DNA from 2 places in the Apilactobacillus apisilvae genome. Region 2 is predicted to be linked to the other one. Evidence: riboswitches for the same ligand, from Rfam matches in the RefSeq annotation. Region 2 holds a riboswitch; the other holds the start of a gene.
The links. A riboswitch is a leader RNA that binds a small molecule or an ion and turns the genes downstream of it on or off. The one in region 2 is predicted to bind lysine.
Positions count from the first base shown of each region.

Region 1: another riboswitch for lysine. It lies ahead of yjeM (glutamate/gamma-aminobutyrate family transporter YjeM); the one in region 2 lies ahead of MOO46_RS03600 (amino acid permease).

Region 1 is NZ_CP093362.1:927,726-931,166, reverse strand. Features, by position in the region: gene MOO46_RS04770 (SDR family oxidoreductase) at 1-47, opposite strand, end outside; gene yjeM (glutamate/gamma-aminobutyrate family transporter YjeM) at 539-2,038, opposite strand; lysine riboswitch at 2,205-2,386, opposite strand; gene MOO46_RS04760 (aldo/keto reductase) at 2,444-3,298, opposite strand; gene MOO46_RS04755 (HAD-IC family P-type ATPase) at 3,386-3,441, shown strand, end outside.
Region 2 is NZ_CP093362.1:685,288-688,728, forward strand. Features, by position in the region: gene MOO46_RS03600 (amino acid permease) at 29-1,486, opposite strand; lysine riboswitch at 1,595-1,770, opposite strand; gene MOO46_RS03605 (GNAT family N-acetyltransferase) at 1,815-2,303, opposite strand; gene MOO46_RS03610 (alpha/beta hydrolase) at 2,367-3,170, shown strand; gene MOO46_RS03615 (IS3 family transposase) at 3,239-3,441, shown strand, end outside.

The DNA.
Region 1 (3,441 bases), 240 kb from region 2:
CCAGAACTAGCACCAGTTATAACAATTACTTTATCCTTTAAAGTCATTATAAAACACTCCTTTAATTTATTAAGTTTGTTTATAATAAACCTTATACCTAACTATAGGTCAAATGATTAGTCTTCATTTCTTTGAATTAATTATTTTATCTATATAAAAAGTAATTGTGGATCCTAATATTGGAATGAAAAATAATATTAAGTAAACATTGCATACAGTTGTCAGAGCTATAGTAGCTGTAAAAATATTTATTAATTTCCAGGATATCTTTTTAAATAACAAAATGTCCTGTGCTATTAATAAAATTGTTACCAATAACATTCCCAAAATTAAAACGGTTGATGCTAGATTTTGTGTAAAACCTTCTGAAAATAAATATAAGCAGTTTACAAATACATTTAATATTAGGATGGGTAACACGATTGAACTTAGAACGATACTTATTATTTTAAATAATATTTTCATATATAATTCCTTTACTAAAAAAGTTTTATGTATTAAAAAAGGTCGACTAATAAGTCGATCTCTTTTAATTTAATTATTGATTTAATTTTTTAGCACCATGTGAGTAGAATAACCATGCCACAATGATGAAGAAGACTGGTCCAAATAAGGTCCAGAATGCCGTTTGAACATCATGATCCATTAATGGTTGAATCGTTGTAAACACAATAGCAAAAGCTAAAGTTATAATTGTAATTACTGTTGTAGCATTCGTGAATGTCTTATTTTGATAAAAAATAAAGTTATTTTTATTTTGTGTAATCTTCTTTTTAAATAATGGAAATGCAATGACTAAGAATAAATATGGGACTGCAGTAGTCATATTATTCATATCAGTTAAAATTGTATAGAAAGTTTGAGCTGATGATCCACCGAATGAAACCCCAGCGATGATAATGCAAATAACTAAGCATTGTACCCATAATGCATGGGCAGGGACATTAAAATTATTTAATTTAGTCATTGTCTTAGGCCATAATTTTTTTGGAGAACCTTCAATAAATGACTTAATAGGTGCGTAGGTTAAGAAGATGAACTCACCCAAGTAACTAATAAAACCAGTTAAACTAGTAAATCTTGCGACCCATTGTCCCATCATTAATGATTGACTAGTATTTAGATGCAAGAAGTTGTGACCAAATTCGACCCCTAAATTAGTTAAGAGGGCGAAACGAACATTTCCTAAGTTAATATCACTATGACCTAAATCACGAAGCCAGTTAGCACTGATACCACACATTAGAATCCCTAATAAATAACCAACAGTCATAACAACGGTAGCAATAATTACCGCACGTGGGAAAGTTTTTTTAGGATTTTTAGTATTATCAGTAATACTACCTAATGTTTCCATCCCGGCATATGCAAAAACTGCGTAAACTAAGAAGGAGAACATTGATACTGGTGATTGAAATGCAGGATTAGGTGAAGTTACCATATTGTGCATATTAATAGGTTCGGCAAATTGACCATGATTAGCCATTAAGACTAAAATTGATAAACCAACGAATATTACTAAATCAACAATTCCGATAATTCCACTTACATATGATAATCCCGCGATTGATTTCATTCCGCGAGATGCCAACCAAGTTACAAACATAATAACTAAAATTCCTAGCACACCAATTGTAGCGGTTGAATCTAAACCAAATAAGTGCCAACTACCAGTGGTATCTTTACCAGAAATCGTAACTGCTAATGGGATCCACATGTTAGTAACTAATGAAACTAACGTGATCACCCAACCAGCTAACCAGGTGAAACTACCGATAAATGCCCAACGTTTACCGATAGTTTGTTCCAACCAAGAATAGATACCACCATGGGCATCCTTAAAGGTAGAACCATATTCAGCAAACATTAAACTAGTGGGGATGAAAAATAAAACTGCCCCCAATATGTACCAAATAATACTTGAATAGCCCATTTGATAAAAGGCTGTTTGTGAATTGGAGATTCCGAAAATGGTTGAAAAGATAATTAATACTAATCCCATTGTGGAAATCTTCTTTTGACTTTGCATGTTTTCCATAAAAACAACTACTCCCTTCAATGAGGAAGATACTTTTAATTGATAAAATAAATAAATCTATTTATAATTCACAGGTATAAATGATTCTATGTAATAAATAAAGGGGACTATTCAAATGGAATAGCCCCCTTAAAGTTATTATTAACGTCTTATTTTATCGTTAGATTACCTTAAAAGCACCCCGTAAGCTTATATACTTACGACAGTTCTTAGCCTGTTCAACCAAGACCCAACAAGTTAATCATTTAAGTGATTAATCGTTTCGGCAATCATCCCGTTCCACTTACATCGACATACCTTAAAGTATTCCATAAGCTTACTATTGATAATTGCGCCTCTTCCTTAGATATATTTAGTTTATATTTATAATGCTACTATTTTTCTATGATAATGCAAGTAATTATCTTACTTTGTTGGATATTGATGTTCAATTTCATATACAAGTTCTGGATCGTCACCAGTTCTTTGTTCCTGATTTAAGCTGCTAATTTGTTTCATTTCATCGTCAGATAAATTAAAATCATAGATATTAGCATTTTGTTTAATTCGTTCAGGATTACTTGATTTAGGAATAATTGAAATTCCACGTTGAAGGTGCCATCTTAAAATTGTTTGTGCAGTTGATTTTCCATGCTTTTCAGCAATTGATTTAATTGTTGGATCCTGCAAAGTTGCACCGCGTCCCATTGGACTCCAAGCTTGGGTTAAAATATTGCGTTGCTTATTAGCTGCAACCATTGGTTCTTGTGTGAGATAGGGATGGTCTTCAATTTGGTTAACAACGGGCATTTCATCAGCAGCAGTTGATAGTAAGTCTAGATGAGTTTGATGATAATTACTTACCCCAATTGATTTGACTTTACCATCTGCCTTAGCCTTTTCAAAAGCACGCCATGTTGCAAAAAATTGTGAATGGATTGGCCAGTGAACTAATATTAAGTCGATATAATCAGTTTGTAATCTTGATAAAGATTCATCAATTGCATCTAAAGTTGATTGATATCCTTGTTTAGGTTCCGGAATTTTATCGGTAATAAATATTTCTTTTCGATTAATTTCTAGCTTTTTGATTGAATTACCTAGTAGTTCTTCATTATTATAGAACTGTGCAGTATCGAATAAACGATAACCACATTCAAAAGCAGTTTTAACTGCTTGGTCCATGGTTTCTTGATTGTCTAATTTGTAGGTACCAAAACCTTCCATTGGCATTTCATTACCATCGGCTAATTTAATAGTATCTTTAATTGAATTAATCATATAAATCCTCCTTGGATTTTAAGAATAATTTAATCATAAAACAGTAATATAAATTAAATCAAATAAAAAGATAAATGAGGTGAGCATTTGGCAGAACAAGTTAATAGTCAACAAGGATTAACAGAATCTAAGGCTAATGAATT
Region 2 (3,441 bases):
CTTTTAAATTCAAAGCATCTCATTGATTCTATTCTTTATCTCTTAAATCAGTTGGTGAAACATCAACCTTATCTAAAGGAATAATTTTTGTATGATTTTTCCATTTGTAAGCAAAATATAAAATCAAAACTAATGGAACTGAAATATAAGTAATTCCAATTTGTTCCCAATTAAAGTTGACGAAAGAAGAAATATCTTGACCACAAATTACCAAAATACAAATAAATAATGTAATTACTGGACCAGTTGGGAACCAAGTGGCATGGTATTTCAACTCATTTAAACTATGGCCTTGCTTGATAAATGCACGTCTGAACCTAAAGTGAGAAAGTGCAATTCCAACCCAAGCAATAAATCCAGTTAAGCCTGATGCTGCTACTAACCAAACGTAAATTTGTGGACCTGCAATACTACTAATAAAAGTTAATAATGAAACAATCGTAGTAGCTCCTAAAGCCATGTAAGGAATTCCTCTTTTATTGGTTTTCCCCATAATTTTAGGTGCATAGCCTTCATGTGACATTGAATACAACATTCTAGTTGATGCATACATACCAGAATTAGCAGATGAAATAACCGAAGTTAAAATTACTGCATTCATAATAGATGCTGCAGCTGCTAAACCAGCACGTTTGAAAACAATGGTAAATGGACTAATTGCAACGTCACTAGCACTAGATCCTAATAAGTCAGGACTAGTATATGGAATAATTGCACCAATCACAAAAATAGCTAAAATATAAAATAAAATAATGCGCCAAAATACATCTTTAATTGCACGAGGAACAGCCTTACTAGGATTATCAGCTTCACCAGCCGTAATTCCAACTAACTCAGTTCCTTGGAATGAAAATCCAGCAACCACAAAGACTGCTAAAATCATTGGAATTCCACCAACAAATGGTGCTTGCTTGTAGTGAAAATTAGATAAGCCAACAGTATGACCACCCATGATTCCAAAGATAGTTAGAACCCCAACACCTAGGAATACAAAAATGGTAATAACTTTAATCAATGACATCCAAAATTCAGTTTCACCAAAGGCTTTAACCGATAATGCATTAATTAATAAAATCAATGCTAAAGTAATCGCACTAAAGATCCAACTTGGTATATTGGGCAACCAGAATTTCATTACCAATGCAGCCGTACTAATATCAACGGCGACTGTAATGGCCCAATTAAACCAATAGTTCCATCCCATCGCAAATCCTAAAGCCGGATCAACGTACTTAGCTGCATAAACGGAGAATGAACCAGAAACAGGTGTATTAGTGGCCATTTCTCCTAAACTAGTCATTAAAAAGTAAACCATTAATCCCATTAAGAAATATGCGACTAATGCCCCACCAGGTCCAGCCTGACTAATAACTGATCCTGATGCAACGAACAATCCGGTTCCAATTGAACCACCAAGGGCAATCATTGAGACGTGTCTAGTCTTTAGACGTCTCTTTACCCCTTTATCCTGTGAGTTATCACTCATAAATATGTCATCCTCTCTTATGATTCTAAGAGGTGCCATCAGAAAAATAACTAAAAAAGATCTCCCCATCAAAGAAGAGATCCGTAATTAACAAAGCTTTAATTATTGATCCTAGAAAGCACTCCGTAGAAAACTACGACAGTCCTCAGCTTATTCAACTGAGCCCCAACTCATAATTAATAAAGTAATTATAAATTTCGGCAAAATCCCCTTTCACAAGTTCTTTTTAATCACTTTATTGACTAGAACCCGTTAATAATGTCATTTGCGCCTCTTCTTAGATTTACTAGGTCATTATATAACATTAAGCTTAATTAGACAATAACTATTATATTTTTAATGAAAAAGTTCTATATCCATCATAATGATCAATTTCTTCAAAGTTTAATTTTTGTAAAACCTTCATTGAAGGTAAATTTTCTTTTTCAATTGTCGCTTCAATCAATGTATTACCATCGATTAAACTCAATGTTTTCGATAATGCTTTGGTCATATACCCATGTTGTTGATAATTAACGTTAATAAAGTACCCTAATTCTAGGTTATTATATACTGGTTCAAAATTTTCACCAATTTCTGGAAATAAGTTAATAATTCCAATTAATTTCATAGACTTAGTAATTCTAATCGCAACTGTAATATTATCTTGGTTTTCAGATTGAAAAAGCATTTTGGCCTTTTTTTCATCTAGTACTGGTTCAAAGCCAGTCTTTTTAGCAAGTTCACTATTTGCTAACATTTCCCAATAATTATTAAAATCTTTGGGATTTAAAGTATTAATCGTAATGTCGCCTAAATCCGCTTTTATATTTTTCAACAGACATTCACGCCTTTCTTGCGTTAGAATAGTATATATAAATTATATATTTGAGGTGTAAATATGCAAATATTAAAAGAATCTGTTCGTAAAAATTCAAGTGCCTTTATGCAAGGGTACCTTAGACCCGCTGATGTTGAAACTAATAATTTCAAACATCCAGCGATTGTAATCATCCCCGGCGGATCTTATACCCACATTCCAATGGTTCAAGCAGAAAGCATTGCATTAAACTACTCTGCTAAAGGATACCAAAGTTTCTTTCTAAGATATACATTTGAACAAGAAGCTAAGCCTTTGTTACCTAATCCATTGATTGAACTAGCTAATACAATTAAGCTAATCAGAAAAAATGCGCAAAAGTGGAATATTGATCCGGACCGAATCGTTATCTCTGGTTTTTCAATTGGTGGTCAGATTGCTAGTCTATATAATGATTTTTATGATAGTAAGTGGCTAATGGATAAAGTTTCAATTAATGATTCTAACATTTTAAAACCAAATGCCGTCATTTTAAATTATCCCGTTACTGATCTAACCCTTGGCTTTCCAGACGATAAGAAAAGAGTTAATAATTGGATTGATGATAAGTGTGAATTAAATGCTGCTGAACATGTAACCGATACAAATGTGCCTACTTTCATTTGGCATACTGCTGATGATCCTGCAGTTCCCGTTACTAATTCACTAAACTATTCACTAGAATTAAATCAACACAATATTGATAATGAGTTACACATTTTCCATCATGGTCCTCATGGGATGGCTTTAGCTAATTATGTAACTGCTTGGAAAGATGATGCTAATAATTCACATGTAGCTAAATGGTTTGATTTAGCAAATGATTGGTTAAAAGAAATTCTATAAACAAAAAAGTCGCTGATATTATCATGAAGTGAACCCCTAAAGTGAAACAACACTTTAGGGGTTTTTGTATGACAAAATTTAGTTTTGAGTTAAAGAAAAAAATAGTTAAAGAATATTTTTCAGCAGGAATTGGTTCTACTAGTCTTGCTAAAAAATATAATATTAAAAGCAGAACAACTATTTTAAATTGGATTCATATGTATAATGCCTTCGGCATTAAAGGATTAATTGTCAGGCACCCAATCAAAGTATATTCTGGATATTATAAACG